3 regions of the Altererythrobacter arenosus genome follow, and region 1 is predicted to be linked to each of the others. Evidence: predicted binding sites of a transcription regulator. Region 1 holds the regulator's gene; each other region holds the start of a gene.

Region 1 (10,163 bases):
TCGAGCAGGGTGATCGCGCCCTCGCCGGCGTTGCTCCGGTCCTGAGTTACCTGCTCGCCAACTCCGCACAATCGCTGATCACCGACGATCTTCTTGCCCGGATGCGCGGAATGCTCGCCGACATTTCCGGTCAGCTGATGCGTATCGAAGCCGATGCGGCCGCGCCGCTGCCCCCGTCGGCGCAGGGAGATGCCGCGCAGGATCGCCTGATCGAAAGGCTCGCGTCGGACAGCACAATCCTGAGCCACTGCTTCGCGATGGCGGCCGAGGCCCAGTTGAGCGAGGAGCTCGAGCAGCGATTGGGGATAGACCAGGTGCTTACCCCGCTAATGCAGGAATTGATCGCCTCCGACGACGCGAAGACCGCAGAACTGGCGATGGCGGCCATGTCTGCGCAGGCCCGCTTCGTGCAGGCGCGACGTCGAATGGGGCTCTCGCTGGGCGATCTTCCGGCCGATCTTTTCGACCAATTGTGTTCGGCATGGAGCGACATCGCCAATCGTTCCGCTGCAGCCACCCGGGCCAAGGGCGAGGCCATGCTTCGCGCCAGCTACGACGAAAGCGCTGGTCGCGCAGCTCTCCTAACGCGCCTGGTGGGCGCGATCGGCGGAGGGGCGCAGGCCGCATTGGCGATCGAGCACGGGGGCGTCGCGCTCTTCACCACGGCGCTCGGAAGGCTGAGCCGGCAACCGCGTGAGCTTGCCGTGCTGTCTTGTCACGCCTCGCAATCGTCCCGGCTCGCGCTGGGCTTGCGAGCCGCTGGTTTGTCGACCGAGCGGGTCGTGCAGCAAGTGCTCCAGCTTCATCCGGAATTCGCGTTTCCGGCGAATTTTGGCGAACTGAGCGCCGAACGAGCCCGCGAATTGCTGCGTGAATCGCGCAACGGGGCTGGTAAGTAGCGCCATGGCATCGAACTCCCACCTTCTCGCGGCACGCGGCGTTACTGATGCTGAGGATCGCTTGCTGGAAGCGGATCCCCCGCTTGCCGAGCTGCAGGAACGCTGTGGTGGTACAATCCCGGGCATCCTGGCAGTGCCGGAACTCCTCGATCTGGTGCGGCAGGGGCGCCAAATGGGCCTGCGCCTTGCACGCGAATTCTCTGCCTTCGATGGTGTCGGGAAAGTCAGCGGCTTTGTGAGGATCAACCCGATTACCGATGACGATGGCGCCGTTTGCGAATTGCTGGTCGAAAACTGGCAGCGTGACGCCGTTCCTGCCGAGGATTCGCGCGATGCGGCCGCACGACTCGATGCGATCGATCGCGCGACCGCCGAACTTACCGCCAGGCTGGATGCCAGCCAGCGACTTCTGACGGTCGAGACGCAGGCGAGCGATCTTGGTATGCTGGCGGCCTCGATGCGGGCCGCGCCGGGCAAGCTGTGGAACGAGTATCTGGAACTGATTGGCATCGCGCACCAGCATCCGCTGCATTGGCGGCTGCTCGATGGTGCAGACTGCGTGGTCGAGGGATCGGATCGGCAGTGGAATGCACGGCTGCTCCCGATTGGCGGCACGAGCCAGGAGCCCCACGGATTCGAGCTTCTCCTGTCGGCTCGGCATCCGCTTGATCCTGAGGGGGGTAAGAGCCAAGCGAGCGCTGAGCCTTCGCCGCAAGGTCTTATTGGCGACGCTCTGGCACCCGCACTCCGCCAACCCGTGGCGCGCATCATTGCGAATGCCGAGACGATCAAGGCGAAGCTCGCGGGCCCATTGCGACCCGAATACAGCGATTATGCTGCCGATATTTCGGCTGCCGGACAGCATCTCGCGGGCTTGCTCGACGATCTTGCAGACCTGGAGGTAGTCGAGGCGGAAGGTTTCACTGTCGCCAAGGACCGGATCGACCTTGCCGATGCTTCACGGAGAGCCGCTGGCATCCTCGGCGTCCGGGCGCGCGACAAGGAAATTGCGGTCATCTTGCCCGACGAGGACGAAAACATGCTCGCAACTGGGGAGTTTCGCCGCGTGTTGCAGGTGCTCCTCAACCTCATCGGTAACGCGATCAACTATTCGCCTGAGAGAAGCTCGATATCGGTCGCAGTGGCGCGGGACATGCTGGGCCGCTCAACGGTAAGCGTTGCCGATGAGGGCCCCGGAATCTCGCCCGAACATCGCGCGCGCGTGTTCGACAAGTTTGAACGCCTCGGACGCGACGGCGACGGTGGATCAGGGCTCGGCCTTTATATTGCCCAGCGTCTGGCAGTGGCGATGGACGGCGAACTTCTCATCGAAAGCGAGGCTGGCGAAGGAACGACCTTCACGCTCGTCTTGCCTCCCGCCGACTAGCCTTTCAGTCGGCCGGAGAACCACAGCAGCAGGCCTCCGACAACAATGGTAATGGCGCCGTTCACCGCCCAACTGCGATCAGCCAACATGAAGCTTTCTGCTGGCCACATGACGATGCCGAGGCCCTGGAGGGTCCAGAGTCCGCCGGCCAGGACCAAGGCTACGCCGAGAACCTGGCACAGCAGGCGGAGAATCTTGCGCCCCACGGATCAGCGCTCGCCGACGTGCACGTAATCGCGCTGGGTCGGACCGGTATAGAGCTGGCGCGGGCGACCGATGACTTGGCCTGGATCGGAGATCATTTCGTTCCACTGGGCGACCCAACCAACGGTGCGGGCGAGGGCAAACAGCGCGGTAAACATCGTGGTGGGGAAGCCGATCGCCGAGAGGATGATCCCTGAGTAGAAGTCCACGTTAGGGAACAGCTTCTTCTCGATGAAATAATCATCGTTCAGCGCGAGCTCCTCGAGCCGCAATGCGGTCTCGAACAGGGGATCATTGACCTTGAGAGCATCGAAAACTTCGCGCACGGTTTTCTGCATCACGGCCGCACGGGGGTCGTAGTTCTTGTAGACTCGGTGTCCGAAGCCCATCAGACGGAACGGGTCGTTCTTGTCCTTGGCGCGATCGATATAGTGCGGAATCTTGTCGGGCGTGCCGATCTCCCGCAGCATGTTGAGCGCAGCCTCGTTGGCACCGCCGTGGGCCGGTCCCCACAGGCAGGCAATACCGGCAGCGATACAGGCGAAGGGATTGGCGCCCGAAGATCCGGCGAGGCGCACGGTTGAGGTCGACGCATTCTGTTCATGGTCGGCGTGGAGGATGAAAATCCGGTCCATCGCCCGTTCGACCTCCGGGACTACCTCGTAAGCCTCGGCCGGGACGCCGAAAGTCATCCGGAGGAAGTTGCCGGTGTAGCTCAGCGAATTGTCGGGGTACATGAAGGGCTGACCGACGGCATATTTGTAGGCCATGGCAGCAATGGTCGGCATTTTCGCAATCAGGCGATGGCTCGAGATCTTGCGATGTTCGGGATCGGAGATGTCGGTCGAGTCGTGGTAGAACGCCGACAGCGCGCCGACCACGCCGCACATCACTGCCATCGGGTGCGCGTCGCGGCGGAAACCGCGGTAAAGCACCGAAAGCTGTTCGTGCAGCATCGTATGGCGACTGATGGTGTAGGTGAAGTCGTCGAGTTCTTCCTGCAGCGGCAGCTCGCCGTTTAGCAGCAGGTAGGCAACCTCCATGAACGAGGAATGTTCGGCCAACTGGCCGATCGGATAGCCGCGATGGAGCAGCACGCCTTCGTCACCGTCGATGTAGGTGAGGGCGCTCTCGCACGAAGCGGTCGACTTGTAGCCGGGATCGTAGGTGAAGGCGCCGGTCTGTCCGTAAAGCTTGCGGATGTCGACGACGTCAGGACCGACACTGCCTTGCAGTACCGGAAGATCGTAAGTTTCGCCGCCCAGTTCCAACCTAGCTTGATTGTCCGCCAACGTCTTTCTCCTTAATTCAATTGCCCACGCTCAGCCTGCCGACGCGGCTTGCGCGTCGATCCGCGCCAGCGCCTCATCCCGCCCCAGAAGGACCAGAACATCGAAAATACCGGGCGAGGTCGTCGTCCCGGTAAGGGCTGCACGCATGGGCTGCGCGAGCTTGCCGAGACCCAGTTCGAGCTCCTCGGCGATTGCTTTGGTAGTGGCTTCGAGAGCCTCGATTGTCCAGCTATTTTCGGCCTTGAGGCGGTCGGAAACGAGGCCCAGGCGGGCGCGCGCTTCATCATCGAGCAGTTGAGCCGCCTTCTCGGTCATTTCGAGCGGACGACGTTGGAACAGGAAGGCTGCGCCTTCGGCCAACTCGTTGAGATTGCGGGCGCGGGTCTTGAGCACCGGCATTGCGCTGGCGAGCAGTTTTTCGTCAACCTCGGCTTCGATCCGGGGGGCCACCAATGCCGCGAGCCGCGCGTTATCTGCCTCGCGAATGTAATTGCCGTTGAGATGCTCAAGCTTCTTCAGATCGAAGCGGGAAGGGCTCTTCCCCACGCCGTCGATGTCGAACAGCTCGATCGCTTCTTCGCGCGTGATTTCTTCACGATCGCCATAACCCCAGCCCAGTCGCAGGAGGTAGTTAAACAGCGCCTCGGGCAGGATGCCCATCTCGTCACGATATTCTTCCACCCCAAGCGCGCCGTGACGCTTCGAGAGCTTGGCGCCGTCGTTTCCGTGGATCAGCGGAACATGGGCGTAGGCCGGGATTGGCCAACCACCTTCGATCGCCTGCATTGCATGATAGATCGGCAGTTGGCGGAAAGCATTGTTGAGATGATCGTCTCCGCGGATGACATGGGTCACGCCCATGTCGTGATCGTCGACCACGACCGCCAGCATATAGGTGGGCGTGCCGTCCGCGCGCAGAATGATGTAATCGTCGAGTTCTTCGTTGCGGACTGTCACCGAGCCCTGGACCAAGTCTTCGATCGTGGTCTCGCCCGACTGCGGGGTCTTGATGCGCACGACGAAAGGAGCGCCTTCGGGAGTTTCAGCTGGATCTCGATCGCGCCAACGACCATCATAGCGCATGGGCTGCTTGTTGGCGCGCTGCTGGGCGCGCATTTCCTCGAGCTCTTCGGGCGTAGCGAAGCATTTGTATGCGAGACCTGCATCAAGCAGCTTATGGGCTACCTCGGCGTGCCGCTCGGCGCGTTGCGCCTGGAAAACGGTGTCGTCGTCGAAATCGAGTCCTAGCCAGTCGAGACCGTCAAGGATTGCGTCAATCGCTTCCTGTGTCGAACGCTTGCGATCGGTGTCCTCGATACGAAGCAAGGTCTTGCCGCCGTGGTGACGGGCGAACAACCAGTTGAACAACGCGGTGCGCGCGCCTCCGATGTGCAGGAACCCGGTCGGCGAAGGGGCAAAGCGGGTGACGACCCCATCGGTCAGAGCTCCGCTTTTGCTTGCCATAAGTCCTTCAATCCTTTCAATAAAGCCATGGCCACACGTCACGCGCCTATGGTACCCATGGGGGATGGTGCCGATAGCGGTAATGCTGCAGTGCAGCGCAATTGGCGCAGCGCAGCGCAAATGTCCAGTGTGGCGAAGCATTTCGAGCGTTTTCTGGCTCTTGCGGGGTTCGATCGCGGGCCCTGGATAGCGGTTGCATTCGGGCTCGGGATTGTCGCCTGGTTCTTATTGAGCGAGCCGTGGCAGTGGAGTGCCGGGATCGGCGCGGGAGTAATCTGCGCGATCTTCGGCGCAACGCTCGGGAGGCCCGACGGTCATCTGCAACTTCTGCCAAGGGCGATGATTGTGGTCGGTTTGGTCTTCTCGCTCGGCATGGCGACGATCTGGGCCCGCTCGTGGATGGTCGGGGCGGAGCCGATCGAAAGGCCTGCTGTGATCACGCTCCAGGGCCATGTGCTTGAGCGGCAGGACCAGCCGGCAGAGTCGCGGGTCAGGCTGGTTCTGGCAATCCGCGACGCCGAAGCAGGTGTGGCGCGAAAGATCCGCGTAAACGTTCCAGCCGAGGATATTGGCGAAGGCATGTCCGAGGGAGCTGTTCTCCGCCTGCGGACCCGGCTGATGCCGCCAGCAGCGCCAATGTTGCCGGGCGGCTATGACTTTGCGCGGACGGCATGGTTTGCCGGGCTCGCGGCGACCGGGAGCGTCATCGGACCAATCGAGGTCGTCGAGCCTGCGCCGAAGCGCACAGCACTAGCGAATATTCAGCGCCGCCTGTCCGGCCATGTCCGGAGCCAGCTGGACGGGCCAGAGGGCGCCATTGCGGCCGCTTTCGCCAGCGGGGATCGCGGTGCCATCGGCCAGGCTGACGAGGATGCGATGCGCGATGCAGGGTTGACGCATCTCCTCTCGATCAGCGGGCTCCATGTCAGCGCGGTCATCGCGGCAGCCTATGTCCTGGCGATCAGGTTGCTGGCCTTGTGGCCAGCACTGGTGTTGCGAATACGCCTGCCGGTGGCCGCTGCGGGCATCGCTGCTCTTGCCGGTATTGGATACACCTTGCTGACCGGATCGCAGGTGCCGACTGTGCGTAGCTGTATCGCGGCCTTGCTGGTCCTCGGCGCGGTGGCATTGGGTCGAGATGCGCTCTCGCTGCGAATGGTGGCGGTCGCCGCAGTCTGTGTGATGATTCTCTGGCCGGAATCGATCGTCGGCCCAAGCTTCCAGATGAGCTTTGCCGCGGTCATCGCCATCGTTGCGCTGCATAACTCGGCTCCGGTGAAGCGCTTTCTGGCGCCGCGAGAGGAAGCCAGGGTTATTTGGTTCGCACGCCGCAGCGTGATGTTGCTTGTCACGGGATTGGTGATCGAGATCGCGCTGATGCCGATCGTTCTGTTCCATTTCCATCGCGCCGGAGTCTACGGCGCGCTGGCCAACGTGATCGCGATTCCGCTCGTTACCTTCGTGTCCATGCCGCTGATCGCGCTGGCTCTTGTGCTGGACATCGTTGGAGCAGGAGCGCCGGCGTGGTGGCTGGTGGGACATTCGCTCGACCTGCTCTTGTGGTTGGCGCATGTAACCGCCTCCCAACCGGGCGCGGTGAAGCTGATGCCGCAAATGAGCGATGGCACCTTTACACTGTTCGTCGCCGGGGGCCTCTGGATTGGACTGTGGAGCGGACGCGCCAGGCTTTTGGGACTGATCCCGGCGGGCTTCGCGACGATCCTGCTTCTGCTTACGCCGGTCCCTGATGTCCTGATCTCCAGCGACGGGAGGCATGTGGGGATCACCACGCAAGACGGCCGTTTACTGAGTCTGCGCGACAGTCGATCGGATTACGCCCTCGAGAACCTGATGGAGTTGGCGGGTGTCGAAGCGGAGCCGATTCCGCTGGAGGATTGGCCGACGGCGGGTTGTACCAGCGAATTCTGTGTCCTCTCGCTTGAGCGGGGAGGCAAGACCTGGTCCCTACTCATGGCGCGCAATCGCGTGCGGGTAGAGGAACGTGCGCTGGCCGCTGCCTGCGAGCGGGCCGATATCGTTATCGCAGATCGCTGGCTGCCGTCATCATGCCGTCCGCAGTGGCTCAAGGCCGATGCGCGCTTTCTTGAGCGCTCGGGCGGTTTGTCGCTCGATCTGGAGAATGGAACGATCACCAGCGTCGCCTTGAGCCAAGGCAAACATGGCTGGTGGCGCGGCGCCGATTAGCGGTTGAGGCCAACGGGCCAGATCAGTGATAGCGGCGCAAGAGCCCCGCGAGCTTGCCCTGCACGACCACTTCGTGCGGATCGTAGACCTGCGGATCGTACATGCCGTTGGCCGGATCTAGCCGGATCTTGCCGTTCTCGCGCCGCAAATACTTGAGCGTCGCTTCCTCATTGCGGACCAGTGCGACCACGATCTCGCCGTCTCGCGCCGTATCGGTCCGTCGCACCAGCGCGAAGTCGCCGTCGAAAATTCCGGCCTCGATCATCGAGTCGCCCGAAACTTCGAGCGCGTAATGCTCGCCCGGCCCAAGCAGCGCCGCAGGTACCGGCATCGAGGACTGCCCCTCGATCGCCTCGATAGGCGCGCCGGCCGCGATCCGGCCATGCAACGGCACTTCGATGATGTCGTTGGCCGGTTCGCGTGCAACCGCCTTGGTGGCCAAAGCCATGGTGATAGCGTCATTGGCGGGCATGGGGCGCTTGGCTGCCGGCGTCACATCCTCAGGCTGCTTGATAACCTCGAGAGCGCGCGCTCGATTGGGCAAGCGGCGAATGAAACCGCGCTCTTCCAGAGCGGATATCAGGCGATGGACGCCCGACTTGCTTTTCAGGTCGAGCGCATCCTTCATCTCTTCAAAAGAGGGCGAAATGCCCGTCTCTTCGAGCTTCTGCTGAATGAAGCGGATCAACTCGTGCTGCTTTGCCGTCAGCATGGCGAAAATCTCCCTTGGTCGCCCATTGTCGCCGGTTATTTCGCGCACCGATAAGGTGAACGAATGTGGAACAATTAGGAAACGATTTTCAGCAAGTCAAGCTATTCAGCCATTTTCCAACAGGTAGCATTCGACCGCTTCACCTGCGGATATGGGCGAAGCATCGATACCGCGAGCAATCAGACAATTGCTCGCAGCGAGAGCAGCCAGTGCCGAGGAATCCTGCGAATCGGCCGGTGTCACCGAAAGCCCGTCCCAAGACCCGCGAATGAATTCCTGCCGCGAACCACCGGCCGGAAGACTGCAACCTGCCTTCAGCGTAACCAGCCGCGGAAGAGTTTCGGCCGCACCCATGGCCGCCCTGACGCTGGGCAGAACGAACAGGAACGCGGTGACGAAGCTCGACACCGGGTTGCCGGGAAGGCCGAAGATGAGCTGATTCTCGCGCTGTGCGATGAGCAACGGCTTGCCAGGCTTCATCGCCACCTTCCAGAAATCGAGCGATGCGCCCCATTCCTCCAGTGCAGGGCGGATGAGGTCATGATCGCCGACCGAGGCGCCGCCGCTGGTGATCACGAAATCGGCTCTTTCGGCACTCGCAAACGCATCGACCAACGCCTGGCGATCGTCGGGGACGGGCCCGATGCGTTCCACGCGGCACCCCATCCGGGCGAGCAGGGTTGTTAGCATGGCGCCATTCGAGGCAGGGATCTGGTGCGGAGCGCAATCTTCCGGGGTCACCGAAAGTTCATCACCACTATCGATCACTGCGACCAGCGGAGCCTCATGTACGGGCAGGGTGGAGTGACCGGCGGTAATTGCGAGCGCCACCTGGGCAGCGCCGATCCGAGATCCGGCACCAAGCACCAGATCGCCTTCGGAAAAATCGAATCCGCAAGTGCGGACGTGTTTGCCGCGACCGGGCATGTCCTCGGTACAGCGAAGATGATCTCCGGTGCGTTCGGCGTTCTCCTGAATGAGCACCCGATCGGCTCCAGCGGGCATGTGCGCGCCGGTCGAAATTCTCACCGCCTGACCATCGATCAATGCGCTGCCAAAGGGGGCGCCCGCGCGACTTTCTCCGATCACGGTCCAGGGTCCGTCGCCCACTATCGCGTAGCCATCCATGGCAGACAGGTCGGCGGGCGGCTGGGTGCGGCGAGCATGGAGGTCTGAAGCGAGGTAGCGCCCGGCGGCCGCCGCCGCATCGAGCTCCACCACCGGCATCTTGGGTGCGAGGGCGAGGGCGCGCGCCTGCGCCTCCGCAACGCTGAGCATGGCGCTCAAGGGCGTGCCTCCGCTTGCCAATGGCCGGACTTCCCGCCGAGCTTTTCGAGCAAGCGAACCTCCTCGATCACCATCCCTTTATCGAGAGCCTTGGCCATGTCGTAGATTGTGAGAAGCGCCACCGTGGCTGCGACCATGGCTTCCATCTCTACCCCGGTTCTGGCCGTGAGCGAGGCGGTGGCGGTGACGCGCACGCCGCCTTCCTCGAAGGCGAAATCAACAGTTACTGCGTCGAGTCCCAGCGGATGACAGAGCGGGATCAGGTCTGAAGTCTTCTTCGCCGCCATGATCGCCGCAATGCGCGCGGTGCCGAGCACGTCGCCCTTGGGAGCATCACCAGCCTTGATCGCGGCGAGCGCGGCATCGCTCATGCGGATAAAACCCCCGGACACCGCCTTGCGAAGCGTTTCGGGTTTGGCGCCGACGTCCACCATGTGCGCGGCTCCACTGTCATCGAGGTGGGTCAATTTGCTCATTCGCTTGCTCATCACCGGTTCGCTCAAATCCTACTGGATGGAACACATGGAACACAGTCAAAGAGAAGGAAACCGCCAAGTTTCGACCACGGAAAATCTGAAGGGCGACAGCAGGCGAGTGCGCGGAGACATCTGGGCATGATGGCACGCCTCGCGGCAGTAGGACAGGTCAGCCGTGCAACAGCGCCTTGGTAGCAGCAGATACATCAGCTTGCCGCATGAGGCTTTCCCCGACGA
Region 2 (10,163 bases), 400 kb from region 1:
TTCCTCGAAAGCTATCACGTGCTCCGCTTGCATGCGAAGACCATTGCCCCGTACTTCAAGGACGGAATCACCAGCGGCGACCAGATCGGGCCGCACCAACGCGCTGCGGTGGGTCGGCTCGAAGAAATGGAGGGCGTCAACCTGCAGGACATGGCGCAACTGCGCCGGGTGGTGACATTCGCCTATCAGCTGCTGCCTGCGACGATAATCGTGCCCAGTCCGGACTACGTAAACGTGATGGTGCTGATGCCGCAGGCGCACGATCTGACCTTGGTCGAGGATTTCATGCTGATCCCCGAGAAGCCAGCAACCGACAAGGCGCGCGACCACTGGGAGCGTAGCTGGGCGCTACTCGACGGCGGTGTGTTTGCCAGCGAGGATTTCCGCGCCGCCGAACTGGGCCAACAGGGACTCGAGACCGGCGCAATCGATCGGCTGACGATCGGAACGCTGGAAGGCGGCATCTCGCGCTTCAACGAAATCGTCGAAGAGGCGTTGCGCAGTGTGAATTGAGGGCCTACTCGCTAGGCAATGCCGAATACCCCCCAACCAAATGACGAGCGCCCCGAAGGCGAACGCATTGCCAAGCTTCTGGCACGTGCGGGGGTCGCGAGCCGCCGCGAAGTTGAACGAATGATCGGCGACGGCCGCGTCGCAATCGACGGGATGATTCTCGAAACGCCTGCGACGATTCTCAAGGACCTGAAAGGGGTTACGGTTGACGGCAAGCCGGTCGCCAAGCCCGAGCCGACCCGCCTGTTCGCATTCAACAAGCCGACCGGATTGATCACGGCCGAGAGCGATCCGAAGGGGCGCGCGACGATCTACACCGCCCTTCGCAATGCCCTGCCGCGAAACGCGCCAAGGTTGATGCCGGTCGGCAGGCTCGACCTCAATACCGAAGGCCTGCTGCTCCTCACCAACGATGGCGAGCTTAAGCGCCAGATGGAGCTGCCATCATCCGGGATCCCGCGCACCTATCGCGCCCGCACCTTTGGCGACATTACCCAGGAAGCTCTTGAGGAGCTGATCGACGGGATCACCATTGACGGTGTTCATTACGGCTCGATCGATGCCAATCTCGAGCGGCGCACCGGGCGCAACCAGTGGATCGAGATGACGATCACCGAAGGCAAGAATCGCGAGATCCGCCGCGTGCTGGAACATCTCGGCCTCCAGGTCAGCCGCCTGATCCGCACGGCCTATGGCCCGTTCGAACTGGGCGAACTGCCGCGCGGTCGGGTCGAGGAAATCCGGAAACACGATATCGGTCGGTTCCGCAGCCAGCTGAAGAAGCACAGCTTTCCGTGAGGATCATCGCCGGCGAATGGCGCGGCCGCAAGCTTGTCGCGCCCAAGGGTGAGGCGACGCGCCCGACCGCGGACCGGACCCGCGAGACGCTGTTCTCCATGCTCACCAGCCGCCTCGGTACATTCGAGGGGCTCAGCGTCGCGGACCTGTTCGCGGGATCGGGGGCGCTGGGGCTCGAAGCACTGTCGCGAGGGGCCGACAACTGCCTGTTCGTCGAGCAGGAGCGCGATGCTCTGGAGGCAATCCGCGCCAATGTCGCGACGCTAAACGCGCGGTCACGCAGCACCGTCAACGCGGGCTCGGTCATGGCGCTCGGCCCGGCCAAGGCGCCGCACGATTTGGTGCTGCTGGATCCTCCCTATGGCACCGGCGCGGGATCGGTGGCGCTGGACCGACTACTCAGGCTGGGCTGGATCGGCCCGGCCACTTGGATGGCGCTGGAGACCGCCGCTGACGAGACGGTCGATGTCAAAGGGCTGGATGTCGTCGCTGACCGTCGTGTCGGAAAGGCCAAGCTGACTCTCCTGCGGCTGGCGGCCTAGGCCAGACTCGGCGCCACCAGGACCATTACCACTCCGACGAAAAGCGCGACCGTATATCTGTGCATGAGGTTCCTCCCTCGATGTGCAGCCCGGTGCGCGACGAACGCTCGGCGGCCCCTTCCCCAAGGAACGACCCGAAAGTTGGACGGATTTTTCCTTTTAGTGAAGGGAGTTAGTCGAGCAGAGTCGCGCACCAGCCACTGCCGAACGAGACATGTGTAGAAAACGCGATGAAGTGCTCACACCCGCGGACTCGGAAAAAGGCGGCCGCGCCATGGCACGACCGCCCCTTCCCACCGTTCGCCCGAGCGGCTCGAGCGCGACGAAACTCGTCGATCAGTTCCTCGGCTGCTCGGCCGGAAGCGGTTCGTCAATCTGGCTCGCAGGCTTGCCCGGCCAGTAGCTCAGCGGGCGATTGCCCCATTTCAGGCCGGCTTCACGCGGATTGATGCAGCTGTCTTGGTTGTCACCCATACACACAGCATAGGTCTGGCCATCCTTGCTCACCTTGGTGGCTTGGCCCTTGGCGTTCGTTTCGACCACCTCAAAGCCTTCCTTGGTCATGTGATGCTCGGCGAGCGCCGGGCTAGCGGAGGCGAAAGCGACGGACACGGCGCCTACTGCAATCAAATTCTTCATGGGTTTGAAACTCCTGAGTGTTTCCCGTTATCGCACCCAACGGGCCAGCCCACTGCTAGGTTCCGAAATCGGATTTTCTCCGAGGAAGGAGCTTGCGGGAACAGGCCGCGTTCTCTACCTGTTCGCAAACATCCGAAATGACCCGAGAAACCCTCCCCCAACGGCGAGACGACGCCCAGATCCCGGCCTATGCTGCGCGCCTGAATCCGCCGCAGCGTGAGGCCGTGCTGACGACCGAGGGACCCGTGCTGATGCTTGCCGGGGCAGGAACGGGCAAGACTGCGGCGCTGACATCGCGGCTTGCCCATCTCGTCGCAACCGGCCGCGCCTGGCCGAGCCAGATCCTGTGCGTGACCTTCACCAACAGGGCTGCGCGCGAAATGCGCGAACGCGTTGCCGGACATCTCGGCGAGGCAGTCGAAGGGATGCCCTGGCTCGGCACCTTTCACTCGATCTGCGCGAAGATGCTGCGACGCCATGCCGAACTGGTCGGCCTCGAAAGCAATTACACGATTATCGACACGGACGATCAGTTGCGGCTGCTCAAACAGTTGATCAATGACAACGACCTCGATGAGAAGCGCTGGCCCGCGCGCCAGCTCGCCGCGCTGATCGATCGCTGGAAGAACCGCGGGCTCAATCCCGAAGATCTCGATGCGGTCGAGAACGAGAGCTATGCCAATGGTCGCGGGCAGCAGTTCTACAAGCTTTATCAGGAGCGGCTGAAGGCGCTCAATGCCTGTGATTTCGGCGATCTGCTGCTCCACATGCTCAACATCTTCCGCCGCGAACGCGATGTGCTCGAGAAATACCAGCGCCAGTTCCGCTACATTCTCGTTGACGAATACCAGGACACCAATGCGGTCCAGTATCTGTGGCTCCGGCTGCTCGCGCAGGATCACAAGAACATCTGTGTCGTCGGGGACGACGATCAGTCGATCTATTCATGGCGCGGGGCGGAGGTCGCCAACATCCTGCGTTTCGAGAAGGATTTTCCCGGCGCCAAGGTGGTCAAGCTGGAGCAAAATTATCGCTCGACGCTGCATATATTGGGCGCCGCGTCCGGCCTTATCCGCGCAAATAGCGAACGCCACGACAAGACGCTGTGGACCGAGCATGACCACGGCGAAAAGGTACGTGTCGTTGGCGTGTGGGACGCGCCGGAGGAAGCGCGCCGCGTCGGGGAGGAGATCGAACGGCTTGAGCGCGAAGGCGCAAGTCTCGACCAGGTAGCGATCCTCGTGCGTGCACAATACCAGACGCGTGAGTTCGAAGACCGCTTCATCCAGATCGGCATCAATTACCGCATCATCGGGGGTTTTCGTTTCTACGAACGCGCCGAAATTCGCGATGCGTTGGCCTATCTGCGGGTGATCGCCCAACCTCAGGACGATCTCGCCTTTGAGCGCATCTACAACCAGCCCAAGCGCGGGCTCGGCGCCAAGACGCTCGAGAAGATGCACCAGCATGCCCGCCGCACCGGCATGCCGCTCGCCGCCGCTTCACTGCAACTGGCCGACAGCGACGAACTGCCGGCTCGCGCCGCCAACACCATCGGCGGGCTGCTTCGCCAGTTCCTGCACTGGCGCGAACAGTCTGATCAGGTCACTCCCGCCGACCTGCTTCGCATCGTACTCGAGGAATCGGGCTACAGCACGATGCTCGAGAATGAGAAAACCGCCGAAGCCAAAGGGCGCCTCGAGAACCTGTCCGAACTTGCCCGCGCGATGGAGGAATACGAGACTCTCGGCGATTTCCTCGAGCATGTCAGCCTGGTCATGGACAATGATGCAGCCGACGACGGCGAGAAGGTCACCATCATGACGATGCATGCCGCAAAAGGGCTGGAATTCGATCATGTCTTTCTCCCCGGTTGGGAGGAAGGCGTGTTTCCTTCGCAGCGGGCTATCGATGAAGGGGGATTGGCCAGCCTCGAAGAGGAACGAAGACTCGCCTATGTCGCGATCACCCGCGCTCGCCGTCGCTGTTCTATATTCCATGCTGCCAACCGTCGCATCTACGGCCAATGGACCAGCAGCATTCCGTCGCGCTTTATCGAAGAACTCCCTGACGAACATATCGATCAGGAAACGACCCTCACCGGCGGCGCATCGCTCTGGCGCGCGAACTGGACCGAGCAGGAAGACCCTTTCGCCCATGTCTCGCAAGCGCGGCCCGAACGCAGCACTGCTCGCGGGCCAGGCTGGCAGCGCGCGCTCGCGACGGGCTATGAGACAAGGCCGGCGCGGGTGCAGGAGAACAAGCGCTCTGCTGCAAGTTTCGCGGCCAAGCCCCGCACCGACATCGCCATCGGTGCACGCGTGTTCCATGAGAAGTTCGGCTACGGCACTGTGACAAACCAGGAAGGGAACAAGCTCGAGATCGATTTCGAGCATTCCGGCACCAAGCGGGTGATCGACAGCTTCGTGAAACTGGCGGATTGATTCCGCGCCAGGACGTTCTCGACACGGCCATTGCACCAGCCGACTGGCTGCCGCATGGTTTCAGCGATCGCCTGCCGATCGAACGGGTGGAGAGCACAATGGCGGACCTCGAAACATCGTCGCAAGCGATTGGCGATTTCGTGACTATAGTGCGCAGGGGACGCATCGCCGAGGTTACCTTCGACCGCGGCGACCAGCTAAACGCGCTGTCCATGCAACTCATGAGAGAGTTGAAAGCCGCCGCCGAGGAACTGTCGGGTGACACACACTGCTCAGCGGTTGTCCTGGCTGGTGCGGCGGTCTTTACCGCTGGGGCCGATTTGCGGGATAGCGAGTTAAGCGAGCGAGACTCCATGACCCTGCTTGAACAGCGGGCGGCAGTTCGGCTTGGCCCGGATCTGTGCGACGCTTGGGCGAAGCTGGAGCAGATTTCGATCGCCGCTGTAGAGGGGTTTTGCATCGGGGGCGGTCTCGCTCTCGCAGCGGCCTGCGATCACCGAATTGCAGCTTCCGACGCACATTTCAGGCTGCCTGAGATACCTCTGGGTATGAACATGAGTTGGCGTTCGATCCCCCGCCTCGTGGCCTTGATTGGCCCATCGCGGGCAAAGGAACTGGTCATCCTTGGCCAGAAGGTCGACTCTGACAAGGCATTGAACTGGGGCCTGATCGATCAAATCGCCGAACCATCCCATGCCCTCGAAGCGGCCCGCCAAATGGCCGAGACCTATGCTGAGCTTCCCCCGCTGGTAGCGCGTATGGCCAAGGAAGCAATCGACGTCGCGGCCCACCCGCTGGGGCACGCTACAAGCTTCATGGATCGCGACCAATTTCTGCTCGCCCGCCAGTCGAATGACCACGAAGAGGCTGTCAGATCGTTCCTTGAAAAACGCGACGCCCAGTACCGCGGCGACTAGCCGGTACGGCCAGGCTCAAACGCCGACCTTCAGCCCAGCGGGCTTCGGCTAAGGGGCGGACTGTGGCATGTTCTTGGCTGGACCAGGATGCGGACTATGGTAGCAAGGATACAGACACGAGGTGATGGATGATCAGCGGCAAGCTCATCGTGGTACGCGGTACCGCCAACCAGTCCGAAGACTGGGGTGAGTACGAATTTCTCGCGCTCCCCTCTCCGGCTGACCGGGTGATGGTCCAACGAGAGGGCGCCGAGAACTACGCCACGGTATTGGCCGTCCACCATTACCCGCGACAAGCAGGCAGCAGCGATGACAGCACGATCGAGATAGTCGCGAAGTGGACCGGTTCGGGGCCGCGGATCAGATAGGACAGCTACCGCTGTCGGGCGCTATCCGACACTACGCGCCGATTATCCGACGCCGACATCCAGGAATCCGGGACGCGGACCGTTCCATTCGCCTGCGGGCACTGGTGCGTCTTCTTCATCCCGATTCGCGCGTCGCGGCTGCTTGGGTTCCTCGCGGACTTCCTTCTCGCGGCGTGGCTTTTTGGGGCGCTCCTTGCGCACGCGATCTTCCTGATTTTCGTCGCGGGTTTCCTCCCGCGCAGGCCGTTCTTCACGCGTCGGCTTTTCGACGAGGTCGACCCGCACATCCGCCTTCCCGAAGACCGGGATCTGCGACTTGGTCAGCTTCTCGACATTGGCGATGGCCTCTGCGTCCTCTTCGGCAACGAAGGTGAACGCACGACCCTTGGCCCCAGCGCGGCCGGTGCGGCCAATACGGTGTACGTAATCATCGGGGTGCCACGGCGTATCGAAATTGAAGACGTGGCTTACGCCCTTGATGTCCAGACCGCGGGCGGCGACATCCGAAGCGACGAGAATATTGATCTCGCCCGCCTTGAACCGCTCCAACTCGCGAATGCGGCTGGTCTGGTCCATGTCGCCATGAATTTCGCCGCTCGAGAAACCGTGGCGCTGGAGGCTCTTGTTGAGCTCGCGTACGGTCGTCTTGCGGTTGGCAAAAATGATCGCGGTCTCTACGTGATCATGCTGCAGCAACCAGCGTAGCGTTTCGCGCTTGGCGCGCGATTTCACATTGATCTTGAACGCGGTGATATCGGCGTTGGTCGAAGCAGCCCGGCTGACTTCGATGCGCTTGGGATTGTTCAGGAATTTCTTGGCGAGTTTCTCGATCGGCGGCGGCATGGTCGCGCTGAACAGCATGGTCTGGCGCGTTTCCGGCAGCTTCGAGCAAATGAACTCGATATCGGGGATGAACCCCATGTCGAGCATGCGGTCCGCTTCGTCGATCACGAGGAGTTCGCAACCGTTGAGCAGGATCTTGCCGCGCTCGAACAAGTCCATAAGGCGGCCCGGTGTGGCGATCAGGACGTCGACCCCCTCGTCGAGCGCCTTGAGCTGGTCGCCCATCTGCACTCCGCCAATGAGCAATGCCATCTTGAGGTCGTGATTGACGCCGTACTTCTCGAAGTTCTCCGCGACTTGCGCGGCCAGTTCGCGGGTCGGTTCGAGGATGAGCGATCGCGGCATCAGCGCGCGTCGCCGCCCAGCAGCCATGATATCGATCATGGGCAGGACGAAGCTCGCCGTCTTGCCCGTACCGGTCTGCGCGATGCCGATGATGTCCTTCATCATCAGGACGGGTGGAATCGCTTCCGCCTGAATGGCGGTCGGCTGGGTGTAGCCTGCGGCTTCGACCGCTTTCAGCAAGTCATCGGAAAGGCCGAGATCGGCAAAACTCATAAGTATCAAGATGTCCGGATGGCAGGGCCATATGGCCCAGTCTTACAGGCTGGCATGGAAGAGCCTTGCCAGGTTGCCGCGCCCTTCGCTGAAAAGGGCGCGAAAGTCAAGAATTCGGGACCGATCGGTTACTCGGAAACCGCGACCAGCTGTCGCATGCGCGCCAATTCGCAATTGGCGCCGGAGCGGGATTGCAGTTTGTCCCGGTCGACGCAGAGCATTCCGTCCTTGTTCTGCTCGACATAAAAACCCGAATAGAAATCGCGCGCGCGGCACGACTTTTCGAGGTTGGCGCTGACTACGCGGCGGTCGCGGAGATAGAGCAGCAGGCGGTTGCCGCTACCGGTCTGAACGCCTGCAACGTTGGCGACAGGGACACATTTTTCCATCTTGCGCTCCTCGAACCGCGTCGTCGGCGCACTCGCTGGAAGTTCCGCCATCAGGCTTTGCCGGGCGGCAGATTGCCGCGGCGAAATTCGCACAATGACCCTTTGCTCGATCCGCACCTGGCTCTGAACCGGTACCGAATAAGGTGCATCGAAACCCAGAGGGAACGAGGCCGCGGAATAATCGTCCGCTACCAGCTTTTCCTGGGGATCGAGAGCGGCCTCCCCTGCCTCGTCGCGCTCAGGCACAGGTTCGCCAGGCGCCGCGAGCGGCAGCAAGAGCGCAACAGGTGCAAGAAAGGCGAAGATATTGGGCATGAGCCTCGCTGGTTGTCCGTCCCCGTTTCCCCGAATTTGCCCAATTCCTCGGGCGGCTTCATGCCCAATAGCACGCAGGGTTGAATGCTGGCTTAATTGCTTGATCGTGTTTCGCAAGTGCTGGCGAGGCCGTGCGCGCTGTGTCATAGCGCCGCTCGATGTCAGATGCCGCAAACTTCATTGCCGCAGCAAGCGCCCTCTTGGGGGCGCGTGGCTTTACCACGGATCCCGAAATGATGGAGCCGTGGCTGACCGATTGGCGTGGACGATTCAGTGGCTCGGCCATTGGTATAGCTTCGCCCGCTTCGACGGCGGAAGTGGCTGAATTTGCCAAACTTTGCGCACATTACACCGTACCGATCGTACCCCAGGGAGGGAACAGCGGCATGTCTGGCGGAGCAACGCCGGACCAAAGCGGCGCAAGCGTACTCCTCTCGCTCCGCCGAATGGACGCGATCAGGTCGCTTGATCCCTCCGCCAAGGAAGTCGTGTGCGAGGCTGGCGTAATCCTGCAGAACCTGCACGAGGCCGCCGAGCAGCATGACCTGCGCTTTCCCCTGACACTGGGCGGAAAAGGCTCCGCTACGATCGGCGGACTGATTTCGACCAATGCGGGCGGCACACAGGTCCTGCGTCACGGGACCATGCGCGCGCAGGTGCTGGGGATCGAGGCCGTCATGCCCGACGGCGGAATCTACAATGGATTGACCGCGCTCAAGAAGGACAACCGCGGTTTCGACCTCAAGCAGCTGCTTATCGGATCGGAGGGCACAATTGGTATCGTCACCGCGGCGAACCTGCGCCTGGTCGGTGCGATCGGCGAGCGTGTGGTAGCTTGGGTCGGGCTCGACTCAATTTCGGCGGCGCGCCAACTCCTGCTGCGTTTTGAGAAGGGAATGTCCGATGCGCTCGAGGGCTTTGAGGTCGTTCCGGAACATTGTCTCGACAGCGTTCTCGCACACTTGCCCGATGCCCGGGCACCTCTCGCCCAGAAATACAGCTGGAATGCGCTGATCGAGTGCGTGACCGGCGAATCCGACGCGACCGAATTACGCGAAGCGGTCGAGGCCGAACTCGTTGCTGCGATGGAAGCCGGTCTGATACGGGACGCGGTGATCGCAACTAACGAGAGCCAGGCGGAACAGTTCTGGCTGCTGCGCGACTCAATCGCGCCAGCCGAACGCGCGATCGGCCCCGCCATGCAGCACGACGTTTCGGTCCCCGTGGATCGGATGCCCAGATTCGTCGATTATGCCATTCCGGCGGTCGAGGAAGCCTATCCCGGCGTTACCGGTGTCGCCTTCGGTCATCTTGGCGATGGGAATGTGCATTTCCATGTTCTGGCTCCAACGGGCGCCACGCCGGGTCAATGGGAGCTGGAAGAAGGCAAGAAAATCAGCGCCTTCGTCCATGACCTTGTCACGGAATTTGGCGGGTCGATCAGCGCTGAACATGGCATCGGTCAGCTCAAGCGCGACGAATTGGGCCGATTGGGCGATCCAGTCGCCTTGTCGATCATGCGCCGTGTGAAGGCTGCCCTCGACCCTCATGATCTCCTCAACCCGGGAAAACTGGTGCCGCTTGCGCCCGATGGCACAAAGTCTTAAAGCACCCGGCGTCCGGCCTCCTGGGTGACCAGGCAGGCCGTTTTTAAAGCCCATTCCTGACGAATCTTCGGAGAGACTTCATGGCGAGCGCGCCGCAGCCCCAATTGCCCCTTTTCTACAAGGACCTGATGCCCCTCAACAGCCGCGACCACGCCGGCTGGAAGAGCAAGGCTTTCGACGACATCGAGTTTTTTGCATCGACCCATGCGATCCCCCTGACCGTCGACGAG
Region 3 (10,163 bases), 840 kb from region 1:
ATTCCAGGACCCGTCCAACAGTCGTGGAGTGACTGGATTTGACCTCATGTCCGGTAAGGATCGGCAACGCGACGATCTGGACTGCATCAAACAAGACTGAAAAAAGGCTCGCGCGATGGATACCCAATCCGAATGCATCCTTGATCCCAAGGCTTGAGTAGGGCGCATCGAGCGCGATGCGGCCATGCTCGTTGAGGCCGAACAGGGCGTCTATTCGTGCCCCGCGCTTTGCAACTTCATGGGCAACGCCGAGGCGGTGCAATACCGCCATGCCGGATGGTTGCAGCATCAACCCCGAACCAAGCGGTCGCGGTTCCGCAAAGCGCTCGAACAATGTTATTCGGTGTCCATCGCGGTGCAATGCGAGCGCGGCCGCGAGTCCAGCCGGACCGCAGCCCACTATTGCGATGTCGTAGGGAGCTTCGTGGATAGCTTCCTCCCGCTATTCGAAGCTCTTGCAACTACAGCGAACGGCGGTGGTGGGCGATGACAGGCTCGAACTGCCGACCCTCTCGGTGTAAACGAGATGCTCTACCAACTGAGCTAATCGCCCCGCGGCTCGCTTTGCAAGTGGGGGCTATCTAGCGTCGATTCGTTCAAAATCAATTGCTGATTGGCTTTGTGCCGATTGCAGCGCTATCGGCGCGTTGATGAATACCAGCAGGATCAGGGTTCTCGCCACGGGTGGCACGATTGCGGGCAGCGGAGGCTCGGCCTTTGGCAGCGGCTACAGCCCCGGACAGATCGCAGCGGAGGACATGCTGCGCGAGGTGAAGTCGCTCGGTATCGATGCTGAACTCGATGCCGTCGAGATCGCCAGTATCGGCTCGCAGGATATCGACTGGCCGGTGTGGGACCGGTTGCATGCCGAAGTCGTGCGGGCCCAGGCAGATGACGCGATTTGCGGGATCATCATCACCCACGGCACCGATACGGCGGAGGAAACCGCGCTGCTGCTGGACCAGACGCTCGAACCCGGCAAGCCGGTGATCCTGGTCGGCGCGATGCGACCGGCTGACGCGGTGGGCAGCGATGGCATGCGCAATTTCGCCAATGCGGTGCGTGTCGCGAGCGATCCGGCTTCGCGCGATCGCGGCGTGCTGGTGGTGATGGGCGATACGATCTTCGCCGCACGGGACGTGCGCAAGGCGGCGACGAGCAATATCGACGCGTTCAAGGGATTTCCGCGCGGGCCGCTGGGACGGGTGACGCCGAGCACGCTCGATTGGTTCGGTCCGGCGGCCAGAACAGGCGAAAAGGCCCGGTTTGCGTGGCCCGAAAAGCTGCCACGCGTAGCAATCCTGATCGCCGGAGCGGGGATGGACGCTCAGCCGGTCGAGGCGCTGCTCGGAATTGGCTGCCAGGGCATCGTGCTCGCCGGGATGGGGCAGGGCAATGCGCCGCGCTGTGTCCTCGATGCGCTGCAGCAGGCGGCGGCTGCGGGCGTGCCCGTGGTGCGCTCGAGCCGGGTCGACGAAGGCCTGGTCGACCGCAATGTCGAGGTCGATGACGATGCGCGCGGTTTCATCGCCGCGCGTTCGCTTGGCCCGGCCAAGTCGCGGATCCTGCTGATGCTGCTGCTGGCCAGCGGAATCACCGATCCCGCCGCGATCCAGCAGGCGTTCGACAAGCCCTAGGCGATCAGCTCCAGGGCGTGACGAGGTACTTTTCGCCGGTCTTCATCGCGCGATAATCGGTCACCGCGTCCTTTGTCAGCATCTCTTCGAGATTGACCCGCTTCTTGTAGCTGCTGGCGAAAGTGGTCGTGAGGTTTTCAAGCACGCGCTGGCGCATCCGCATCACCGTTTCCATCCCCGCCGACTGCAGGAAGGGGAAGAGCAGCCAACCCGACAGCGTCCACCCGAAACCATAGCTTGGCGTCAGGATCGTCGGGCCGAAATCGAGCCGGCCATAGATGAACATGCGCTTCTGCTGGTTCGAACCATACCGCGAATATTCGGTCATCTTGCTGACCGCGACCTGCTCCATCGCCTTGAACACATTGTCGACCGCCTGTCCGCCGCCGATCGGGTCAAACCCATAGAATGCGTCGGTCGCGTCTATCGCGTCGCGGAGTTGCGCCATGAAATCATCGTCGGACGAGTTGACGACATGTTTCGCGCCGAGCCCCTTGAGCAGTTCCACATGCTCGGCCTTGCGGACGATATTGACCAATTCGAAACCGTCCTCCTGGCAGATCTTGACCAGCATCTGGCCGAGGTTTGAGGCCCCTGCGGTGTGGACGATCGCTTTGGCGCCATCCATCCTGGCATTCTCGACAAAGCCAAGCGCGGTCATCGGGTTGACGAAGGAGCTTGCCCCGTCCTCGGCGCTGTGATCGCCCAGCGGCAGGCACATGGCAGCATCGGCGATGGCGTATTGGCTGAAAGCGTTGCCCGGTACGCAGGCAACGCGCTGGCCCATCAGCGATTTGGCGTAGTCACTGTCACCGGTCGCGACGACGGTGCCCGCGCCCTCGTTTCCGGCTGGCAGTTTCTGCCCATGGCGCGCCTTCGAGCCGGTGTTGAATGGCTCGGGCATGTTGGCGACATATTTGCCGGGCGAATATTCGGCGTTCTCGAGATCGGCCGCACCAGTCAGGATCGCGAGATCGGACGGGTTGATTGGCGCCGCTTCCATCTTGACCAGCACCTGGTTTCCGGTGGGGTCGGGGAAGGTGACTTCCTCGATTTCAACTGTGAGCGTCCCGTTGCTTTCGAGCGTGGTGAATAGCTGCTTGCCGGTGGTGCTCATGTCGATTCCTCCAAAGAACTCAGTTTCAGTCAGCAACGTTACGCGCGGTGCGATGCGATGGCTAGGGTGACGTTAGGTCAGGCATCGGCGGGATAGATGGCCTCGACGAAATAGAGACCGTGCGGTGGTGCATTGAGCCCGAGCGCCTGCCGGTCCTTTGCCTCCAGCGCCTTGGCTAACTGATCCTCGCGCCACCGGCCCATGCCGACGAGCGCAAGGCAGCCGACCATGCTGCGGACCTGGTGGTGGAGAAAGCTGCGAGCTGCCGCGTGGATGCGGACCTCCTCGCCGTCCCGTTCGACGTCGAGCCGGTCGAGCGTCTTCACAGGGTCCTTTGCCTGGCACTGGACCGAACGAAAAGTGGTGAAGTCGTGCAGCCCGACCAGCGCCTGCGCCGCGCGGTGCATCGCCTTCTCGTCAAGTTCGGGAGCAACCTGCCAGGCGCGATGGAGATCTAGCGTTAGCGGCGCGCGGCGATTGGCGATGCGATAGACATAGCTGCGCCCGATGCAGGAAAAGCGCGCGTGCCAGTCATCGGCTACGGTTTCGCAATGGGTGATGGCGATCAGATCGGGCCGCAAGTGCGCATTGAGCGCTTCCATTAGGCGGAACGGCGTAATGTCTTTCTCAAGATCGAAATGGCTGCGCATCGCGAGCGCATGGACCCCGGTGTCGGTGCGCCCTGCGCTGTGCAGCGTGACAGTCTCGCCGGTGACGCGCTCGGCGGCTTCCTCGATCGCCTGCTGCACACTCGGGCCGGTCGTCTGGCGCTGCAGGCCGACGAAAGGCGTCCCGTCGAATTCAATCGTGAGCGCGAAACGGGTCATGGCAGGATGGTGCCCTTTGCAACCGGACGACCGCGCAGGAAATCGGCCCGATCCATCGCCGGCTTGCCCGCGCGCTGGAGGCGCAGCGGCCGGATCGCGCCCGATCCGCAAGCCACGGCAAGATCGTCGTCAAGTACTTCGCCCGGCACGCCCGAACCCTCGAACATCTCCGCACGGAGCAGCTTCACGCGCTCCCCGTCGATCTCGCACCACGCGCCAGGGAAGGGGGCGAGGCCATGCATCTGCCGCACCAGTTCCTCGGCCGGCCGTGACCAGTCGATCCGCGCCTCGGCCTTGTCGATCTTTGGAGCATAGGTGGCCTCCGCATCGTCCTGCGCGACCGGGTGGAGCATCGCGAGGTCGATCAGCGTGCCGACCATCAGTTGCGCGCCCAGCTCGGCCAGTTCCTCGGTCAGTTCGCCCGTGGTCTTGTCCTCGATCGGGGTCCGCACCGTCGCCAGCATCGGCCCGGTGTCGAGCCCCGCCTCCATCTGCATGATGGTGACGCCGGTGGTTGGGTCGCCCGCCATCACCGCACGATGGATCGGCGCGGCCCCGCGCCAGCGCGGCAGGATCGAGGCATGGATGTTGAGGCAGCCGTGTTTGGGCGCGTCGAGAATGGCGTGGGGCAGAATCAGGCCGTAGGCCGCGACCACCGCCACATCGGCGTCGAGCGCGGCAAAGCGTTGCTGCTCCTCGGCAGACTTGAGCGAGGTCGGGTTGCGGACCTCGATTCCAAGTCGCTCGGCCGTCTTGTGGACCGGCGAGGGCTGAAGCTTCTTGCCCCGACCCGCCGGCCGCGGCGGCTGGGTATAGACGCAGACGATCTCATGCGCCGCGTCATGCAGCGCTTCGAGCGCCGGCACCGCAAATTCGGGCGTTCCCATGAAGATTATGCGCATGACGTTGCCTGTGGCCTTTCTTGGTCGCGCTCAGGCCCCTATCTGTCACCCCATGGCATCGCAAGAGATCGAAGCATTGGCGAGCGCTTTGGCGCGGTTGCCCGGGTTGGGGCCACGCTCGGCGCGGCGCGCGGTGCTGTGGCTGGTCAAGAACCGCGAGCAGGCGCTTCCCGCGCTGTTGACTGCACTCGGTGCCGTTCGCGATACGCTGGTGGAATGCGACACTTGCGGCAATGTCGACACGAAGAACCCGTGCGGCATTTGCGCCGACCCGCGCCGCGACAGGAAATCGCTCTGTGTGGTCGAGGATGTCGCCGATTTGTGGGCGCTCGACCGCTCGCGCTTGTTCTCGGGCCGTTACCATGTGCTTGGCGGCAAGCTGTCGGCGCTCGATGGGGTGGGGCCGGAAGACCTCAACATCGCCAGCCTGCTCGGCCGGGTGGAAGAAGGCGGGATCGACGAGGTCGTCCTCGCGATGAACGCCACGCTCGAGGGGCAGACCACCGCGCATTACCTCGCCGAACGGCTCGAGGCCTTCCCGCTGCGCATTACCCAGCTGGCCCACGGCCTGCCGGTCGGCGGCGAACTCGATTACCTCGACGAAGGCACGCTGGCGCAGGCCTTGCGCGCGCGGCGACCGGTGGATTGAAAAGACCGCACGACGCGACTATCTGCGTCTCCATGGCTATTCGTGAAATCCTGGAAGTGCCGGATCCCCGGCTCAAGGTCGTGTCCGAACCCGTGACCGTGTTCGATGACGAGTTGAAAACCCTCGTCGAGGACATGTTCGAAACGATGTATGACGCGCCCGGCATCGGCCTGGCGGCGATCCAGGTGGGCGTGCCCAAGCGCGTGCTGGTGATCGACCTGCAGCCCGAGGATCCGGATGCCGAGCCCGAAGTGTGCAATCATGGCGGGCATGAACACACCCACCAGCCGCTCAAGAAGGAACCGCGCGTATTCGTGAACCCCGTGATCGTCGATCCGGCGGAGGAACTCGCGACCTATCAGGAAGGCTGCCTCTCGGTCCCCGAAATCTTTGCCGATGTCGATCGCCCCGCGACCTGCACGGTGCGCTACCAGGATCTCGATGGGAAAGAACACGAGGAGCAGATGGAAGGCCTGATGGCCACCTGCATCCAGCACGAGATGGACCACCTTGAAGGCATCCTGTTCATCGACCATCTCTCACGCCTGAAGCGCCAGATGGCGTTGAAAAAGCTCGAGAAGCTACGCAAGGCAGCCTGACCGCCCATCCGACGAAAAAGCCCCGCCACTGGCGGGGCTTTTCATTCCGGGCAGGATGGCAGGATCAAGCGGCCTGCATCATGCCGTTAAGTGCCTTGAGACAGTCGTCGGCACACTCGCGGCACATGCGTGCGCAACGACGGCAATGATCGTTGTCATGCTTCGCGCACTCGTCAATGCAGGCCTCGCAAGCTGCGATACAGGCGCGCAGTTGCGCCTCGATCACTGCGACATTCCCGGCGGTGCGGCGCGTGGCGATGCGATAGGTGGCCGTGCAGACGTCGGCGCAATCCGAACAGGCGCGAATGCAATCGCTCATGTCGCCTTCTTCGGCGCTGCAGGCATCGGCGCAAGAATTGCAGATGGCGGCGCAATACATCGCGTGCCTCACAGCCTCGCCTAGCTGCTCGTTGTAGTCGGCCCCAACTTGCGGGTGCTCCTTGATCATCTCTTTGATAGACATGGAAAAAATCTCCTTTCGTCAAATAGAGCGAACGGCGCGGGGGATAGTTCCGAAACGGCGCCAATGCCCACTTGGCGGACCTCATTGTTCCAGCTATGTTCTGCAGATGGACCCGATGTTGATGGCATTATTGGCGCTTGCTCTAGGGCTCGCGATTGGTGGAGTGTTCGGCTGGTTTATCGGCTCGCGCCCCGTGGCCGAGCTCAGGTCGCGGCTGAAGGAATCGGAAGGGGAGGCCGAGGAGCGCGAAGCCGAGTTCAAGACTGCGATCAAGGAACTGGGCGAGGCGCAGATTGAACTCGCCACGCTTAAGGCGAATGCCTCAAACTTCGACAAGCAGATGGCCTTGATGCGCGAGGCGCGCGAAGAGATGCTCGCGCAGTTCAAGGCGGTTGGCGGCGAGGTGCTTTCGCGTAGCCAGGAGGAATTCCTCAAGCGCGCCGATGAACGCTTCAAGCAGTCGGAGGAAGTGGGCGAGGCCAAGATCAAGGCGCTGCTCAATCCCGTCGGCGAACGACTGAAGAAGTACGAAGAACAGGTCGAATCGCTCGAAAAACAGCGGGTCGATGCTTTCGGCCAGCTTCACGGGCTTATCCAGTCGATGCGCGAGGGGCAGGAAGAGGTGCGGCGCGAGGCGCAACGGCTCGGCAATTCGCTGACCAATGCGCCCAAGGCGCGCGGGCGCTGGGGCGAGCGCGCTCTACAGAACCTGCTCGAACAGTGCGGGCTGGCCGAACACACCGATTTTCACCTCGAACATTCGATCGATACCGAAGATGGGCGCTTGCGCCCCGATGCGATCGTCAATGTGCCGGGCCAGAAGAAGCTGGTGATCGACTCCAAGGTCTCGCTCAACGCCTATCAGGCCGCGTTCGAGGCCGATGACGAGAGCGAGCGCAAGCGGCATCTCGACCTCCATGCCAAGTCGATGCGCAACCATGTCCAGACGCTCGGTGCCAAGAGCTACCAGAGCCAGTTCGACGATGCGCCCGACTATGTCGTGATGTTCGTACCCGGCGAGCATTTCGTGGCTGCGGCACTCGAACACGATCCCGAACTGTGGGACTTCGCATTCGAGAAGAAAGTGCTGCTGGCGACCCCGACCAACCTCGTCGCGATCGCGCGCACCGTTGCGCAGGTGTGGCGGCAGGACGGCCTTGCTCGCGAAGCGCAAGAGATCGGCCGGATGGGCGCGGAGCTGTACGACAGGCTGCGCGTATCGGCGGAGCATTTGAAGCGCGTCGGGGGCGGGCTCGAGAGTGCGGTCAACAATTACAACAAGTTCGTCGGCAGCTTCGAGCGCAACGTGCTGTCATCGGGCAAGCGCCTCGCCGAGAAAGGCATCGAGATCGGCAAGCGCGAGATCGAGGAAGTGCCGCTGGTCGAATCCGCGCCACGCTACACCTCGGGCGATGCCGATATGACGGAACAACTGATCGAACCCCCTGTTGAAGCCGAGAACGAATGAGTTTTCGGGAGCTCTGATGAGAATTTCGCTGGTAGTTTCGATCATCGCCTGTCTCGGGCTGGCCGCCTGCGAGCGGGGCAAGCCCCCGTCCGAGCAACTGCGCGACTCGGTCGAGCAGACGATTGAGGGTGTTGCCAAGACGACCGTTTCGGACGGGCTTGAGGCGGGCCCGTTTGCTCCGCGCGACGAATGTTCGAAGCTGTCCGGCGCGAATGAATTTCGTAATGCGCTCGGTCTGATCATCGCCAAGCGCGATGCCGACGGGTTGATGGCGCTGACCGATCCGCAGGTGAAGCTCGATTTCGGCGGGGGCTTCGGTCACGCGACCTTGCGCGAGCGGCTGGACGATCCCCAGTACCGGCTCTGGGAAGAGCTTGGTGCCCTGCTCGATCTGGGCTGCGCAACCAATGCCGAGGGCGACCTGATCCTGCCGTGGTATTTCGCGCAGGACATGAAGGTCGACGATGCCTTTGGCGCGATGCTCGCCCTGGGGAACAAGGTTCCGGTGAGAAGGGTAGCGGCTGACGATGGCGAGGTGGTCGAACATGTCGCGTGGGACACGGTCGACCTTGTCGAAGGCTACTCCGACGAGCCGTTCCTCAAGGTGCGCACACGCGTAGGGCGCGAAGGCTTTGTCGCGCGCGAGCAGCTTCGCTCGTTGGTCGATTACCGCCTGATCGCGCGCAAGGGTGAAGGCGGCTGGATGATCGAGGTCTTCATCGCCGGCGATTGACCATTGCCGAGGGGGCCTGCGACTGGGTGTCGCTATCGCTCGAAGGCGACCTTGCCTGCGACCACGGTCATCACAATGCGTCCCTGGAGGATGGCGCCGGGATCCGACGCGGCGAGCACAAAGGGATCGATATCCATCACGGTAAGGTCGGCCCAGCGTCCCTGCGCGATAATGCCCGTCTCCCGCTCCCTGAACGCGGCATAGGCCGACCACGAGGTATAGGCCCGGATCGCCTCTTCGATGGTTAGGTTTTCATCGGGATACCACCCGCCCTGCGGCTGCAGATTCTTGTCGCGGCGTGTGACCGCGGCGTGGAGCCCGTAGAAGATGCTGTGGTCGGAGCCCGGATTATCCGCGTTGAATGTCAGCTGCGCACCGTTCTCGCGCAGCGTGCGCCAGGCATAGGCCCCGCGAATACGGTCCGGCCCAAGCCGGTCCTCGGCCCAGGTCTTGTCCTCAACCGCATGCGGCGGCTCCATCGATGCGATCACGCCCAGTTGCGCAAAGCGGGGCATGTCGGCGGGCGACACGACTTGCGCATGCTCGATGCGGTGGCGATTGGCGCGCGTAGCGGGATCCTGCTCGAACACGGTCTGGAGAATGTCGAGCGCCTCGCGATTGCCCGCATCGCCGATCGCATGGATCCCGACCTGGAAACCGGCGCGCATTGCGGCCGCATTGAGATCGCGATCGAAGCCGTAGCCGTCGCCGCTCACGCCGCGGTGGCCGGGCGTGTCCGAATAGTCGTCAAGCAGGCGTGCGCCGCGTGAGCCGAGCGCGCCGTCGTAATAGGCCTTGACCGACCGCGTCACCAGCATGCTGTCGGCGTCCGCATCCGGCCCGCGAGCGATCCAGCGCTGCATCAGGTCTTCGTCACGCAGCGACAGCATGGCGTAGACCCTGATCGGGAGATCTCCGCTGGCTTCGAGCTGTTCGAAGGCGCGCATCGCCCTCGCATCGGCCCCGGCCTCGTGCACGGTTACATAGCCGTCCTCTGCCATGCGCTGCAGGCCGATCGCTGCGTGGCGGCGCATCGTTGCCTCCGATGGCGCCGGCATGATCTCGTCGATCAGCGTGGTGGCGCGATTGAGGAACAACCCGTTGGGTTGGCCGTCAGCCCCGAGCCGCATCTCGCCGCCAGTCGGGACTTCGCTCAAGGCTGTAATGGCACCCACATCGAGTGCCGCCTGGTTGGTCCAAACGGCGAATCCATGCAGGCTGCGGAGCGCGACAGGATGGTCTGGTACCGCAGCGCTCAGCAGCTGTTTGTCGGGATAATTGTTGGCCCAGGCACCTTCATCCCAGCCTGCGCCAAGGATCCATTGACCCTTGGGTACGGACTTCGCGCGCTCTGAGACCAGCGCGACCGCCTCTGCCTCGGTCGCGACATCGGTCAGGTCGACCGCGTCGAGCTTCGCCCCCAGTTCGACGACATGCGAATGCGAATCGACCAGGCCGGGGAGCACCGTCGCTCCGGCCAGATCGACCACCCGCGTCTCGTCGCTCCGCAGCGCCAGCGCCTCTCTCGAGGTGCCGACGAAGGCGATCGCGCCATCGTCGATCGCGACGGCCTCGGCATCCGGATACCAGCCTGCTTCATTGCGAGGAGCATTGGGCGCCGGCGTCCCGTCACGACCCGGCTCGGCCCAGTCGAGGGTATAGACGCGGGCGTTGACCAGGATGAGATCGGCGGTCGGGGCTTTCGCGTTCTCGAGGGAAGTTGACGCGCAGCCTGCCAAGAGCAAGGACCCGATTGCACCCAACATCG

What was found. The regulator LexA, encoded in region 1, represses DNA repair genes until DNA is damaged. The targets are predictions, from matches to a motif close to GTTCCNCNCTTGTTCT.
Region 2: a site for LexA is predicted at 2,602-2,617, ahead of P7228_RS12175 (ATP-dependent helicase). Genes of this name have one in related genera too.
Region 3: a site for LexA is predicted at 6,281-6,296, ahead of P7228_RS02345 (DNA recombination protein RmuC). Genes of this name have one in related genera too.

Annotation. Positions count from the first base shown of each region.
Region 1 covers NZ_CP121106.1:2,849,698-2,859,860, reverse strand. The annotation lists gene P7228_RS14230 (hypothetical protein) at 1-899, shown strand, start outside; gene P7228_RS14225 (sensor histidine kinase) at 904-2,286, shown strand; gene P7228_RS14220 (hypothetical protein) at 2,283-2,492, opposite strand; gene P7228_RS14215 (citrate synthase) at 2,496-3,782, opposite strand; gene gltX (glutamate--tRNA ligase) at 3,813-5,246, opposite strand; gene P7228_RS14205 (ComEC/Rec2 family competence protein) at 5,367-7,451, shown strand; gene lexA (transcriptional repressor LexA) at 7,474-8,163, opposite strand; gene P7228_RS14195 (molybdopterin molybdotransferase MoeA) at 8,269-9,441, opposite strand; gene moaC (cyclic pyranopterin monophosphate synthase MoaC) at 9,447-9,926, opposite strand; gene trpC (indole-3-glycerol phosphate synthase TrpC) at 10,096-10,163, opposite strand, start outside.
Region 2 covers NZ_CP121106.1:2,447,317-2,457,479, reverse strand. The annotation lists gene P7228_RS12195 (aromatic ring-hydroxylating oxygenase subunit alpha) at 1-513, shown strand, start outside; gene P7228_RS12190 (pseudouridine synthase) at 532-1,311, shown strand; gene rsmD (16S rRNA (guanine(966)-N(2))-methyltransferase RsmD) at 1,308-1,853, shown strand; gene P7228_RS12180 (hypothetical protein) at 2,190-2,492, opposite strand; gene P7228_RS12175 (ATP-dependent helicase) at 2,630-4,936, shown strand; gene P7228_RS12170 (enoyl-CoA hydratase/isomerase family protein) at 4,933-5,853, shown strand; gene P7228_RS12165 (hypothetical protein) at 5,982-6,221, shown strand; gene P7228_RS12160 (DEAD/DEAH box helicase) at 6,264-7,622, opposite strand; gene P7228_RS12155 (hypothetical protein) at 7,751-8,326, opposite strand; gene P7228_RS12150 (FAD-binding oxidoreductase) at 8,485-9,933, shown strand; gene P7228_RS12145 (SapC family protein) at 10,014-10,163, shown strand, end outside.
Region 3 covers NZ_CP121106.1:447,384-457,546, reverse strand. The annotation lists gene P7228_RS02390 (FAD-dependent oxidoreductase) at 1-403, opposite strand, end outside; tRNA gene P7228_RS02385 (tRNA-Val) at 478-553, opposite strand; gene P7228_RS02380 (asparaginase) at 651-1,637, shown strand; gene P7228_RS02375 (zinc-binding dehydrogenase) at 1,642-2,754, opposite strand; gene truA (tRNA pseudouridine(38-40) synthase TruA) at 2,832-3,581, opposite strand; gene fmt (methionyl-tRNA formyltransferase) at 3,578-4,483, opposite strand; gene recR (recombination mediator RecR) at 4,536-5,132, shown strand; gene def (peptide deformylase) at 5,165-5,731, shown strand; gene P7228_RS02350 (four-helix bundle copper-binding protein) at 5,796-6,194, opposite strand; gene P7228_RS02345 (DNA recombination protein RmuC) at 6,301-7,662, shown strand; gene P7228_RS02340 (hypothetical protein) at 7,679-8,395, shown strand; gene P7228_RS02335 (amidohydrolase) at 8,428-10,163, opposite strand, start outside.